4 regions of the Xanthomonas sp. NCPPB 3442 genome follow, and region 1 is predicted to be linked to each of the others. Evidence: predicted binding sites of a transcription regulator. Region 1 holds the regulator's gene; each other region holds the start of a gene.
What was found. The regulator FliA, encoded in region 1, starts transcription of late flagellar genes. The targets are predictions, from matches to a motif close to TAAAGTTTNNCNNNCNNNGGCCGATAA.
Positions count from the first base shown of each region.

Region 2: a site for FliA is predicted at 1,748-1,774, ahead of AC1POX_RS19930 (GGDEF domain-containing protein). Genes of this name have one in related genera too.
Region 3: a site for FliA is predicted at 1,182-1,208, ahead of AC1POX_RS12955 (methyl-accepting chemotaxis protein). Genes of this name have one in related genera too.
Region 4: a site for FliA is predicted at 1,524-1,550, ahead of AC1POX_RS09680 (methyl-accepting chemotaxis protein). Genes of this name have one in related genera too.

Region 1 covers NZ_CM161514.1:2,454,224-2,457,807, reverse strand. The annotation lists gene AC1POX_RS10680 (MinD/ParA family protein) at 1-827, shown strand, start outside; gene AC1POX_RS10675 (RNA polymerase sigma factor FliA) at 824-1,591, shown strand; gene cheY (chemotaxis response regulator CheY) at 1,627-2,019, shown strand; gene AC1POX_RS10665 (protein phosphatase CheZ) at 2,019-2,645, shown strand; gene AC1POX_RS10660 (chemotaxis protein CheA) at 2,648-3,584, shown strand, end outside.
Region 2 covers NZ_CM161514.1:4,598,826-4,602,409, reverse strand. The annotation lists gene AC1POX_RS19930 (GGDEF domain-containing protein) at 83-1,711, opposite strand; gene glgA (glycogen synthase GlgA) at 2,199-3,584, shown strand, end outside.
Region 3 covers NZ_CM161514.1:2,965,338-2,968,921, reverse strand. The annotation lists gene AC1POX_RS12965 (DEAD/DEAH box helicase) at 1-555, shown strand, start outside; gene AC1POX_RS12960 (DNA-3-methyladenine glycosylase) at 495-1,100, opposite strand; gene AC1POX_RS12955 (methyl-accepting chemotaxis protein) at 1,413-3,071, shown strand; gene AC1POX_RS12950 (chemotaxis protein CheW) at 3,083-3,584, shown strand, end outside.
Region 4 covers NZ_CM161514.1:2,201,388-2,204,971, reverse strand. The annotation lists gene AC1POX_RS09680 (methyl-accepting chemotaxis protein) at 1-1,465, opposite strand, end outside; tRNA gene AC1POX_RS09675 (tRNA-Ser) at 2,607-2,699, opposite strand; gene csrA (carbon storage regulator CsrA) at 2,783-2,995, opposite strand; gene alaS (alanine--tRNA ligase) at 3,135-3,584, opposite strand, start outside.

The DNA.
Region 1 (3,584 bases):
CCGAGCCTTTGGGCCCGGTGCGCACCATTGCCGTGACCGGTGGCAAGGGCGGCGTGGGGAAAACCAACATCTCCGCCAACCTGGCCGTGGCGCTTGCCGACATGGGCAAACGCACGCTGCTGCTGGACGCCGACCTCGGCCTGGCCAACCTGGACGTGGTGCTGGGCCTGGCGCCCAAGTACACCCTGGCCGACCTGATTGCCGGCCGTTGCACGCTCGATGAAGTCATCATCGAAGGCCCCGGCGGCGTGCTGGTGGTGCCGGCCGCCTCCGGTCGCCGCCACATGGCCGAACTGGCCCCGGCCCAACACATCGGCCTGGTCAACGTGTTCTCCGAACTGGAACGCGACCTGGACGTGATGGTCATCGATACCGCCGCCGGCATCACCGACAGCGTGCTGACCTTCTGCCAGGCCGCCCAGGACACCGTGGTGGTGGTCTGCGACGAGCCGGCCTCGATCACCGACGCCTACGCGCTGATCAAGGTGCTCTCGCGCGAACGCGGCGTGGACCGCCTGCAGATCATCGCCAACATGGTGCGCGACCCCAACGAAGGTCGCTTGCTGTACGACAAGCTCTCGCGCGTGTGCGAAAAGTTCCTCGGCGATGTGTCGCTGAACTATCTCGGCCATGTGCCGCAGGACGACTGGCTGCGCCTGTCGGTGCAGCGCCAGCAACCGGTCATCAAGGCCTACCCCGCCAGTCCGTCGGCGCAGGCCATCGCCGAAATCGCACGCCGTACCTCGCGCTGGCAGGCCCCGACCGTGCCGCGCGGCAACGTCGAGTTCTTTGTCGAACGCATCATCCAACGGGGAGTGGCCGCATGAGCACCGCTACCGCAACCACGGCCAGCGCGCAGTACCGCGCCGTGCAGCGCAACAACGCCAACGACGTGGTGACCCAGCACGCCGACCTGGTCCGCCGCATCGCCCACCATCTGGCGGCGCGCCTGCCGGCCAGCGTGGAAGTGGACGACCTGATCCAGGCCGGCATGATCGGCCTGATCGAAGCCTCGCGCAGCTACGACTCCGAACAGGGCGCTTCGTTCGAAACCTATGCCTCGATCCGCATCCGCGGCTCGATGATCGACGAGATTCGCAGGGGCGACTGGGTGCCGCGTTCGGTGCACCGCCGCGCCCGCGACGCTGCCGCCGCCGTGCGCAAGATCGAACAGAACACCGGCCGCGCCGCCGCCGCCACCGAAGTGGCCGCCGCGATGGAAATGCCGCTGCCCGATTACCTGCGTCTGATGGAAGATGCCGCACGTGGCCAGGTGCTGAGCCTGGAATCGCGCATCGAAGATCACGGCGAGCTGGACACCACCGCCAAGGGTGGCCCCAACCCGCAGCAGATGATGGAGCGTGGCGAATTTGGTCGCGAGCTGGGCAAGGCCATCGGCCAATTGCCCGAGCGCGAGCAGCTGGTGCTGTCGCTGTACTACGAACAGGAATTGAACCTGAAGGAAATCGGCGCCGTGCTGGGCGTCAGCGAATCGCGCGTGTGCCAGATCCATGGCCAGGCGGTGGTGCGTTTGCGTGGCCGCCTCAAAGTCTTCGAACTGGCCGATGCCGGCGTCGAAGTCGACGACTGAATTTTTCGCGTAATTTTTCGTGTTAGGAGCTTGATGTGAACAAGAACATGCGGATCCTGATCGTGGACGACTTCTCGACGATGCGACGTATCGTCAAGAATCTGTTGGGCGATCTCGGCTTCACCAACACCGCAGAGGCCGAAGACGGCAACAGCGCCCTGGCGGCGTTGCGTGCCGGCCCGTTCGATTTCGTGGTCACCGACTGGAACATGCCCGGCATGACCGGCATCGACCTGCTGCGCAACATCCGCGCCGACGCCAAGCTCAAGCACCTGCCGGTGATGATGGTGACCGCCGAAGCCAAGCGCGAGCAGATCATCGAAGCGGCCCAGTGCGGCGTGAACGGCTACATCATCAAGCCGTTTACCGCCCAGACGCTGGAAGAAAAGTTGGGCAAGGTGTTCGAACGTCTGGCGGCGACCGCCTGATGAACGCGACCATGGAAACCGATGCCGAACGTGCCGCGTTGATCGAGCGCCTGCAGAACGCACTCGATGCACTGGAAAGCGGTGACCAGGTCGCCTGGCGTCGCGAGGTGGATCATCTCGCCGCCCTGCGCACGCGCCCGATGATGCAGAGCCTGAGCCGGCTCGCCCGCGAACTCGGCCAGGCGCTGGGCGAGCTGCCCACCATCCCCGAAGAAGCCGGCGAACTGGACGATGCCTGTTCGCGTCTGGACCACGTGGTGGAAATGACCGAAAAGGCCAGCCATCGCACGCTGGATCTGGTCGAAGAATGCCGCGAGCTAGCCAACCAGCTGCGCAACGGCGGGCTCAATCAGGACCAGGGCGCGCTGCTGGAAAAGATGCGCCACAACCTGACCGAGCTGTCGCTGGCGCAGAGCTACCAGGACCTGAGCGGCCAGATCATCCGGCGCGTGGCCGGTATCGTGCGGCGCGTGCATGAAGGCTTCGGTGCGCTCGGCCTGCCGCCGAAGAACATCGAACCGAAGAAAGACGACGGCGGTCTTGCCGGTCCTGCAGTCAAGGGCCTGGACCGTCACGCGGTGTCGCAGGACGATGCCGACGACCTGCTGTCCGGATTGGGGCTGTAACCATGAGTGCTGTTCCAGACGATATTGCTGCCGATTTCATCGTCGAGGCCCAGGAAATCCTGGATCGCCTCGGCGAACAGTTGGTCTCGCTGGAACAGGCGCCAGAAGAAGCCGACCAGCTCAACGCGGTGTTCCGCGGCTTCCACACGCTCAAGGGCGGCGCCGGCTTTCTGGCGATCAAGCCCATGGTGGAGCTGTGCCACGCCGCTGAAGAAACCCTGGGCATGGCGCGCTCGGGCCAGGCGGTGCTGCAGGCGCATCACTTCGATGCCGCGCAACAATCGCTGGATTATCTGCAGGCCATGCTGGATGCCATGGGCTCGGGCGAAGCCGTGCCGCACGCACCGGCCACGTTGATCGCGCAGTTCGACGCCAAGAGCGCCCCGCCGGCGGTCAAGGCCGCGCCGCAGGCGGCCGCGGCCAAGCCGGCTGCCGCCGCACACGGCGACGATGCGCATGCGCCCGCCCCCAAGGCGGCCGGCAAGGGCGCCGCCAAGACCGGCGCCGAAGCCGAACAGACCGTGCGCGTGGACACCAAGCGCCTGGACGCCATCGTCAACCTGATCGGCGAACTTGTGCTCTCGCGCAACCGGCTGAAGACCTTGCGCACCCGCCTGCGCGACGAAGAACTGGACCGCGCGGTCAGCACCCTGGACATCGCCACCGCACGCCTGCAGACCGCGGTCATGCGCACCCGCATGCAACCGGTGAGCAAGGTGTTCGCACGCTTCCCCAAGGTGGCCCGCGATGTTGCGCGCACCTTGTCCAAGGAAGTGGAGCTGGAACTGATCGGCGCCGAAACCGAGCTCGATCGTAATCTGGTCGAAGCCCTCGCCGACCCGTTGGTGCACCTGGTGCGCAACGCCATCGACCACGGCATCGAATCGCCTGCCCTGCGCGAAGCCACCGGCAAACCGCGCAGCGGCCATGTGCGCCTGT
Region 2 (3,584 bases), 2.1 Mb from region 1:
CGGCGCGGCGCCAGGCCAGCCAGCACGGTACACGCCGCTTAGCGATCGCCCGGGTGCACCGTGCGTTCGCCGACGATCGCCGCTAATCGGCGTTGATCACCCGGTTCTTGCCAGCCGCCTTGGCGTCGTACATGGCGCGGTCGGCGCGGCGGATGACCTCGTCCTGGGTCTCGTCGGTCCCACGTAGCGCCACGCCGGCGCTGAAGCTGATGAACACGCGCACGTCGTCATGCAGCAGCGAGCGCTGCGACAGTGCGCGTTGCAGGCGGATCACTGCCGCGCTGGCTTCGAAGATGGTCGAGTCCGGCAGCAGCAGCACGAATTCCTCGCCGCCGAAGCGGGCGATGGCATCGGTGGTGCGCAGCACCGCCTTGGCCACCTCCACCGTGTGGCGCAGCGCGGCGTCGCCGCCGGCGTGGCCGTGGGTCTCGTTGAGGCGGCGGAAGTCGTCCAGGTCCAGCATTGCCACGCATAGGGGCTGGCCACTGCGCTGGGTGCGCACGGCTTCACGCTGGAACAATTCTTCGAAGCCGCGCCGGTTGAGCGCGCCGGTCAGTTGGTCTTCGCGCACCAGGCCGGCGACGTCCTTGAGCTCCTGTTCGAGCAAGGCGATGCGCTGTTCGGAATCTTCCACCTGCCGGCGTGCCGCGAGCAGTTCGTCGCGCGCTGCCAGGGCCTGTGCCTGTACGCCGGCGGTGTCCTGCAGCAGGTCCTGCAGCAGCCGGTTGAGGTCGGGGATGCCGCGCGCCTCGCCGATCGCCTGCGAATAGCCGGCAACGCGGTCGTGGTATTGCCCGGTGCTGGTGGCCATGCCGTCCAGCCGGTCGACGAAGGACACCATCATTTCGCGCATGGCGGTCTTGGACTCGGCGATGCCCTGCTTGAGCAGACCCTGCTTGTAGGTCACCTCGCGCAAGGTGCCGCGTGCCTGTTCGATGGAACTGACATCCAGCGGGCCGGAAATCAGTTGCCGCACCACCGAGATCTGGCCCTGCAACCAGCTGCGATCGTCCAGGAGTTCGCCGACGTTCTCCAGCAATAGGTCGAACAGGCCCAGTAACAGGTTCTGTTGTTCGCTGGCATCTTCGGCGCGCAGGCCGATCTGGTGGCTGAGTTCGCGCAGGCGTTGTTCCAGCGTGATCAGCTCGTGTCCGGGGCGCCAGTGGCGCAGCGCCGATGCCAGCGTTTGCGCCTCTTCGGCCAGCTCCGGGCTGCGTTGCAACAGCGTGGCCAGGGCATTGCCCAGCGCGTGGCGCAGCAGATCGCGCAGCTGCTCGGCTTCCGTGCGGCCTTCGGCCAGCGAATCGCCGATATCGATGGTGCGGATGTATTTGTCGATGAGCTGGCGCAAGGCACGGCCATAGCCGGGCCAATCGCCGGCCGCGTACGCCGCGCTCAGGCGCACGCCCATGTCGCCGAGCTCGCCATGCAGGCTGGCGATGCCTTCAGCGAACGCGAGCAGCAGCGCTTCGGGATGCGCGGCATGTGAGAACAGCCGTATCAGCAATGCAGTGGCAGCGGCCGGATCGTGTGCGCCGGACTTGGCCTTGGCCGGCACCAGCTGGTGCGCGGCCAGGCCATGACCGCTGCGCTCGCCATTGATCACCGTCGGCAGGGCAGCGGCAGGGCGCGCGGTGTCCGTGCCGCCCCAGGGCAACAGGCGGCGCAGCCCGCCACGGGGGCGGCTTGGGTGTTCGGGCTGGTCTGCCATGCGCCAGGGTCTCGAGAGGTCTTGTGCTAACGCTCGATATCGGCCCATGGAGGGGGCGCTTGAGCAAGCCGGGCCGTAGCGCGCGGCAACGGCATGCAGGCCGGGCGCGAAGCATGGTCGCCAGGCCCGAAACAAGGCATTGATGAACCGGTTACCCGGATGAGGGCGAACGCGGCCGGAAGTTCCCGCATTCGGTGCATGTCACGGCCAACGCACCGAGACGGGGATGTCATCGCACTGCAATGTGGCGCTTATGCCTTGAGGCGTGCGCAACTGCGCGTAAAGGAATGTGGGCTGTCGCAGAAAAGTCAGCACGTGTTCACGCATATTTTATTTGGTCGGGGTGTAGATTCCTCTGCAAGGGCGACGTGGAGTACGCGCGTTGCCCACGCTCCTCACTCGTAGCAAGTCGTCTGGCTGAATCGGCAGACGGCGGTTTTCGCTTCGCCGTTTTTCCGTCTCCACCCACATTACGACGGATGTTTCGATGGTTGCCATGATGCCGCTTCACGCTACTACCGCACGCTTAGAGCGCAGCACGCTGCTCCCGACTCTGAAAAAGAGCGGGCGCCCGCGCGATGCGCGTGGCCGCTTCATCCGTCACCACGAGCGCTTGCCGGTCTCGTTGGCAGACACGCGCGGTGCCTTGTTCGTGGTGTCGGAAATGGCGGACTTCATCAAGGCCGGCGGGTTGGGCGATGTGGCGGCCGCGTTGCCGCGCGCGCTGCGCCACCGCTACGACGTACGTGTGCTGATCCCTGGCTACCGCGCCGTGCTCGAGCGTGCGGGCAAGGTGGAGATCGTGGGCCGCGTGTTGGCGCATGCCGCGCTGCCGGCCTGCGACATCGGCCGCATCGTGCAATCGGACGGGCTGCCGATCTATATCCTGCTGTCCAAGGAGTTGTTCGAACGCGACGGCTCGCCCTATGTGAGCACCAGCGGTTCGGAGTTCGAGGACAACGCGATCCGCTTTGCCACCTTGTCGCATGCCGCCGCGCAGATTGCGGCCGGCCACGCCGGCCTGGGCTGGAAACCGCGCCTGCTGCATCTCAACGACTGGCCCTGCGCGCTGGCGGCCGGCTATGTGCGCTGGTCCGGCGGCACCACGCCGTGCCTGCTGACCATCCATAACCTGGCCTACCAGGGCCTGGTGCCGTATTCGATGGCTGCCGCGCTGGGCATCCCTGCCGAGCGAGTGGCCGAGCTGGAGTTCTATGGGCAGATGTCGTTCCTGCGCGGCGGCATCGTCAATGCCGACCACGTCAACACGGTCAGCGTCAGCTACGCCAAGCAGATCACCGGCCCGGCACAGGGCTGCGGCCTGGACCGGCTGTTGGCCGGTCGCGCTGCCAAGGGCGCGCTCACCGGCATCGTCAACGGCATCGACGCCAGCTGGGATCCGCGCACCGATGAATACCTGGATTCGCACTTCAGCGTGAACCAGTGGCAGGGCCGGCAGGCCAATGCAGCGCAGGTGCGCAAGGCATTCGGGCTGCGCGAGAGCACCGGCCCGCTGTTTGCGGTGGTGTCGCGGCTGGTGCATCAGAAAGGCCTGGACCTGATTTGCGAGGTGGCCCCGCAGATCGTGGCCGCTGGCGGCCAGATCGCGGTGATCGGCGGCGGCGAGCCGGAGATCGAACGGCAGGTGGCCGAGCTGACCAGGCGCTATCCCGGTCAGGTGGGCGCCTTCATCGGCTTCGAGGAAGGCCTGGCGCGGCGCATGTTCGCCGGTGCCGACTTCCTGCTGATGCCCTCGCGCTTCGAGCCCTGCGGCCTGAGCCAGATGTATGCGCAGCGCTTCGGCTGCCTGCCAATCGCGCATGCGACCGGCGGGCTGATCGACACCGTGGACGATGGCGTGACCGGCTTCCTG
Region 3 (3,584 bases), 510 kb from region 1:
CATCAGGACACGCTCGAACACGTCGCGCGCACGCTGCTGCGGCGCTACGGCGTGGTGTGCTGGCGGCTGCTCGAACGCGAGGCCGCATGGCTGCCGCCATGGCGGGAATTGCTGCGCATGTATCAACGGCTGGAAGCCCGTGGCGAAATCCGCGGCGGGCGGTTTATCGCCGGGCTGTCCGGCGAGCAGTTTGCGTTGCCGGACGCGATTGCGGCCCTGCGCCGTGTGCGCGCGCAGCCGTTGCCGCAGCAATGGATCTGCGTCAGTGCCAGCGACCCAAGCAACCTGCTCGGCAGTCTGCTGCCCGGCGAGCGGGTCGCGCGCGTGCCGGGCAATCGCGTCGCTTCGCTGGATGGGCTACCGATGGCGGTCTGGGCGGCAGACCGCTTCCAGGCCTTGCAGGAGCTCACCCCCGAGCAGGCCGAGCAGGCGTTGCGTCTGCTACAGCGCGGACCGGGCGCGGCCGAGCAATCGCCGATGGAGCGCTGGTTGGCTCAATCGCCCGCGGGCGGCGTGCCTTTTCCGGTCACGCGCGGAAGCGGACGCGACACATAGCGGCTATCTGCAACCACCCAGCGCCATGGCGCGTCCACGGCCTTGCGGATGCCGATGCGCGGCGTTGCCACTGGATGGGAGGGGGGCGGCACGCCGTCGTCTTCGATCCAGAGCCGCGCGGCCGCAGTGCTGAGATCCAGCCCATTGTCGGCGGCGGTCACGCCGAACGCCTGCGCCAGGCGGCCTGGGCCGGTGGTCAAGGCAGTGACCGGCGCGGCGCCGCGCGCGGCCTGCATGCGGTCGATTCCGTCCAGCGGTTCCAGTGCGCGGATCAGCACCGCATGCCCGGGCGCACCGCCGCAGACCGCATTGATTGCCCAATGCATGCCATAGATGAAATACACATACAGGTGCCCCGGCGCACCGAACATCACCCGCGTGCGCGGAGTCATGCCGCGAAACGAGTGCGCGGCCGGGTCGTCGCTGCCGCAGTAGGCTTCCACTTCGGTGATGCGCCCGCGGCGTCCGTCCGCACTGACCAGCACCTTGTTGAGCAATTGCGGCGCGACGTGGCGGGCATCGTGGGCATAGAACGTGCGGGGCAAGGGCTTTGCAGGCATGGCCAAAGCATAGCTGCGCAGACGTGATGTCCCAGCGGTGTGGCCTGGACAGCGCACGGGCGGGGGTAGGGTTTTTCCGAATATGGGCGGTGATGAGCGCGTGATCTGTCACAAAAGCGCAGATTCGATTTGATGAATAGGCACTCCGGCTCTGGATGCATCTCAAGCGCGTTTTGTCGTCGCCGATAGCCATTAGCGATGGGTTAGACCCGCCGTATCGCCATGCGCGGTACGCGCAGCGCCATCGCCTTCCTGTAGCGCATGTCGCCCACGCATCCTTCTTGAGAGAACTCCCCAATGTTAGGCAACTTCAGAATCGGAACCAGACTGATCGTGGCATTCCTGATCGTCTCGGCCATCGGCGCATGCATCGGGTGGGTGGGCTATTCCAACTCCGGCCGCATCAGCGCGCTGTCGACGTCGTTGTACGAGCGCGAGTTGCTCGGCATGTCCCACGTCAAGGAAGCCAACATCAACCTCATCTATGCCGGCCGCGCGCGCGCCAACCTGTTGTTGGCCAGCAGTGCAGAAGAGCGCCAGTCGCATGTGCAGAACATCGACAAATACACCGCCAAGGTGGTCGATCACATGGCCCGTGCGCGGGAGAGCTTCCAGAGCGAGGAAGGCAAGAACAAGCTGGCGCAATTCGATCGCGCCTGGCAGAAGTATCTGGACGAGCGCGGCCGCTTCATCGAAGTCGCCAACCGCGAAGCCTTGCGCGAGGCCAATCCGGAACTGGCCGCGCTCTCGCGCGCGGTACGTGCCAGTTCGGACGAAGTGGATAACCTGATGACCGACCTGAGCGGCCTGCGCGAGCGCAGCGCCGCGGCGGCCAACGCCGAAGCCGACGCGATCCACACACGCAGTTCCAGGCTGTTGGTGGCCATCATCTGCAGCGGCGTGTTGCTCGGTGCCATTCTCGGCGTGGTGATCAGCCGCAGCGTCACCGGGCCGATCCGCCGCGCGGTGGCGGTGGCCAACGGCTTGTCGGAAGGCGATCTCACCATGCGCATCGATGTGCATGGCCGCGACGAAACCGCGCAACTGCTCGAAGCGATGCGCACCATGGTGCAAAAGTTGTCGCAGGTGGTCGGCGAGGTCAATACCAGTGCCGAAACCCTTGCCAGCGCGTCGGAGGAAGTCAGCGCCACTGCGCAGTCGCTGTCGCAGGCGGCCAGCGAACAGGCCGCCGGTGTGGAAGAAACCAGTGCGTCGCTGGAGCAGATGACCGCATCGATCAGCCAGAACACCGAGAACGCGCGCGTCACCGACGGCATGGCCACCCAGGCCGCGAAAGAAACCGTGGAAGGCGGCGAAGCGGTGGTGGCCACCACCCAGGCGATGAAGCAGATCGCGCAGAAGATCGGCATCATTGACGACATCGCGTACCAGACCAACCTGCTTGCGCTCAATGCCGCGATCGAAGCCGCGCGCGCCGGCGAACATGGCAAGGGGTTTGCCGTGGTCGCCGCCGAGGTGCGCAAGCTGGCCGAACGCAGCCAGGTGGCCGCGCAGGAAATCGGCGAGGTGGCCAGTTCCAGCGTGGAATTGGCCGACCGCGCCGGTCGTTTGCTGGATTCGATCGTGCCCAGCATCAAGCGCACCTCCGACCTGGTGCAGGAAATTTCCGCCGCCTCCGAGGAGCAATCTTCCGGCGTCAGCCAGATCAATTCGGCGGTCGTGCAGTTGAGCCAGACCACCCAGCAGAACGCCAGCGCATCCGAAGAGCTGGCCGCCACTGCCGAGGAAATGAGCGCGCAGGCCGAACAGCTGCAGCAGAGCATGGCGTTCTTCCGGCTGGGCGGGCAGGGCGCGCCGACTCCGCCGCCCAAGCGCCGCAAGCAGGTCGCTGCGCGTCCGGCGCGTGCGGCGGGTACGCGTGGCTGGCGCAGCAACGCAGCGCCGGCGTATGCGATGTCCGAGGGCCCGGACGAAGGCCAGTTCGCGCGTTTCTGAGAGAGCGACCAATGACCGCACCGACGCTTGATGTGATGCCCGGCGATGCCGATGTCGCCGCGCAATATCTGACCTTTCAACTGGATGGCGAAACCTTCGCCACCAGCATTCTCGGCATCCGCGAGATCATTCAATACCGCGCTCCCACACCGGTGCCGTCGATGCCGGATTGCGTGCGCGGGGTGATCAATCTACGCGGCGCGGTGGTGCCGGTGGTGGACCTGCAATCGCGGCTGGGGCGCGCAGACAGCACGATCGGCAAACGCAGCTGCATCGTGATTGTGGCCACCGAACAGGCGCAGGGCACGCAGGTGATTGGCGTGCTGGTCGATGCGGTCAATGCAGTGATCGAACTGGCCGATCAGGACATCGAAGCGGCGCCGTCGTTCGGCACGCATATCCGCCGCGATCTGCTGCGCGGCATGGGCAAGGTCGGCGAGCGCTTCGTGGTACTGCTGGAGATGGAGCAGGTGCTGCAGGTGGACGAGATCGCCGGAAACACCGACGCACTGG
Region 4 (3,584 bases), 250 kb from region 1:
TGTTGGTCTGAAACGCGATGCCGTCGATCACCTCGATGATCTGACCGATGCGGTCGGTCGCCGAGCGGATGCCGGCGGTGGTCTTGACCACATCGGCAATGACCTCGGCACCGCGCCGCGCCACCGTGGCCGAGTCTTCGGCCATGCGCCGCGCCGAACGGGCATTCTCGGAATTGGCCCGCACCGTTGCGGCCAGCTGATCGATCGTGCTCGAGGTCTGTGCCACCGCAGCAGACTGCGTAGACACGCGACTGACCAGCTCCTGGTTGCTCACGGAAATATGGTGCGCCTCGCGCTGCACGTTCTGCGCAATGCTCATGGTCTGCAGCATCAAATCGCGCATCCGTTCGGCCGAACGCACCTGGTCAGTGACGTCGGTTGCGTATTTGACCACCTTGTAGGGTCGCCCGGAGACGTCAAGGATCGGGTTGTAGGAAGCCTGGATCCATACCGTGCTGCCATCCTTGCGCAGTCGGCGATAACGTCCCGCATCGAACTGGCCGCTCGCCAGTTTTGCCCAGAACTGCCGGTACTCCTCGGACGCGCAGTAGGCCGCATCGACGAACACGCTGTGGTGTTGGCCGATCGCCTCGGCCGCCGGATACCCCATGATGGTCAGGAAGTTTTCGTTCGCACCGAGCACGTTCCCTTGCAGGTCGAACTCGATCACCCCCATGACCTTGTCGATCGCCCGGATACGCCCGTCCGCATCGGCCGAATCGATCACCTGACGAGTCACGTCGGTGGCGTACTTGACCACCTTGTACGGTCGCCCGTGCTCATCGAGCACCGGGTTGTAGGACGCCTGGATCCACACCTCCCTGCCGTCCTTGCCGATGCGCCGATAGCGGCCCGCATCGAAGGCACCGCGCCCGAGCGAATCCCAGAACGCGCGATACGCAGCCGACTGGCGCGTGCCGGCATCGACAAACATGCCATGGTGCTTGCCGCGAATCTCCTCGAGCCGGTAGCCCATCACGTGCAGGAAATTCTGGTTGGCCGCGAGCACGGTGCCGTCCAGCGAAAACTCGATGACCGCCATCACCTTGTCGATGGCGTCGATGCGCCCCTCGAAGTCGGCTGTCTGGCGTACCTGCGCAGTGATGTCGGTGGCGTACTTCACCACGCGATATGCCTTGCCGGATCGATCCAGCAACGGGTTGTAGGAGGCATTGATCCACACCTCGTGCCCGCGCTTGTCCAGCCGGCAGAAGCGCCCGGCATTGAAGTCGCCGCGCCGCAGCCCTTCCCAGAAGTGCCGATAGCTTTCGCTGTCGCGATCTGCGGCCGTCACGAACATGCGGTGATGCTGGCCGACCACCTCGTCCAGCCGATACCCCATCAGGGCCAGGAAGTTCGAGTTTGCATCCAGAATGCGACCGTCCAGATCGAACTCGATCACCGCCATCACCCGGTCCACCGCTGCGACCTTGTGTTGCAGCCCGCGCCCCCAGAAGGAGAACACACGTCCAAGCAGGTGCGATAGGCGCATCACGTCAACATCCGAGATATGGTTCACGTCCTTAGCGACCCATGCGCCGGTTACTTGACCCCCACCACGTACCGCATCTACAAGGCGGTTCAGATGCGTAAGGCAGCGGCGACGCGCTCTGGCGCGAAGCGGCAATGGCACTGGCCCTGAGTTGCCTTTATGGCAGCCCGGGCAGGCGATCCAATGGGGTGCAAGACCTCAATGGCTGCGCTGCCAGCCTCGACTGCCGAATATCAATAGGCCCTTCACGCCGGGTCTTCGGCCCCGGTTCTGGCTTTGGTTGGTTTTGGTTTTGATCCTTATTCCTTGGATGGTTCGCTGGAGTGCAGTGGCGCATCGCTCCAGTTGCAGCGGCGACGGATCCAAACGCTGCACTCTCGCGCGCAGAATCAGCGCCTTCGTACGCCACCCGCCTGCATGCGCAAGACGGCAAAAACCCGGAGTGCCCAAGACGCCATCGATACGAGGCTCATTACTGACGTCGATGCGCCTGGCTCGATGCGCTGCACGGCGCGTTGGCGTACACGACACTGGAGAGTGCTGCTTCGCCGGGTGTCGCGCCCTCTCCGCAAGCGCATGCCACCAACCATGCCGATGGAATGACATGTCAGAGATGCGCCGAAATCCGGCGGAGGGGCAGCGAGCAAGCAGGACGCGACCTCTTCGCAACGCGACAAGGAATCTCACGCTCGCGCTGCAGGCGCCTAAGGCGTCACTATCGACTGTCGAGCGATGCGAGCAAGACCAGGGCCTTCGCTAGCTGGCAACTCTCATGCTTGAGATGCAGCCGGTGAGAGACGCAAAGAATCGTTACCAGCCTCCGGCTAGCAACCGAGCTCGGAGGCGATACTCCCTGAAGCACTGTGGCCGCTGGCGACGCGCGCACAGCGTGACCCTTTCGCCGTCCTCACTGATGGCCTGGGTACTGTTGGCAGGAGTGTGCTCCAGGGCGTCTGCAGCGTTGAACCAACGCCAGCGAGCACCCACGGATATCGCAGACTTCGACGACACGCATTGCCGCAGGCGACGCTCTCAAGCAGCATCGCCTTCTCGACGAACCCGCAGCACAAATAAAAACGCCCGCAAATCAGCGATTTGCGGGCGTTTAGAACACTGGCGGAGCGAGAGGGATTCGAACCCTCGATAGAGCTTTTGACCCTATACTCCCTTAGCAGGGGAGCCCCTTCAGCCGCTCGGGCATCGCTCCAGTTTTTGCTGCCTGCCGCGATGTCCGTGGCAGGCCGCGAAGAATACCGGGTAAGAGGGGCTAACGTAAACCCTTGACAACGATCAATTCGAAGAATCGTCACCGTGATGTGCGCCGGAGGCGACCGGCTCATCCCCACGCTGGATGCGCTGATAGATTTCTTCGCGATGCACAGCCACATCCTTGGGTGCGGTGATACCGATGCGCACCTGATTGCCCTTGACGCCGAGAACGGTCACGGTGACCGAGTCGCCGATCATCAAGGTTTCGCCTACCCGGCGAGTGAGGATCAACATTTTGCAAATCTCCTGGAACCGGTGGATTTCCCACCAGCATCGACGGCCTCCTGACTGAGACGCGCCCTACGTAAAGGGAATAGACCAGAAATGGTAGCGGGACATCCTGCTAGCCAGCAAGGCATAGCAGGACAAGTGTTCAGCCCAAGTGTTGCTTGACCCAGAGGGGCACACCGTCGAGTGCGGTCGCAAGGGCGGGCCCGTCCTCGCCACCACCCTGGGCGAGATCCGGACGGCCGCCGCCCTTGCCGCCAATCTGACTGGCGATGTGACCGAGGAGTTCCCCTGCCTTCACCTTGCCAGTTGGGCTGCCGTTCACACCGGCGACGAGCGCCACCTTGCCGCCCGAAGCGCCAGCCAGCACGATGACCGAATCGCCGAGCTGCTGCTTCAGGCGATCCATCGCATCGCGCAGCGCCTTGGCATCGAAGCCCTCCAGACGCACCGCGACAACTTTGACTCCGGCAACATCGATCGCGCTAGCGCCCAAATCGGCAGTCGCACCCGACGCCAACTTGGCCTTGAGCGATTCCAGCTCGCGCTCCAGCCGCTTCTGGCGCTCGGTCAGTGCGCGCACCTTGTCCACCAC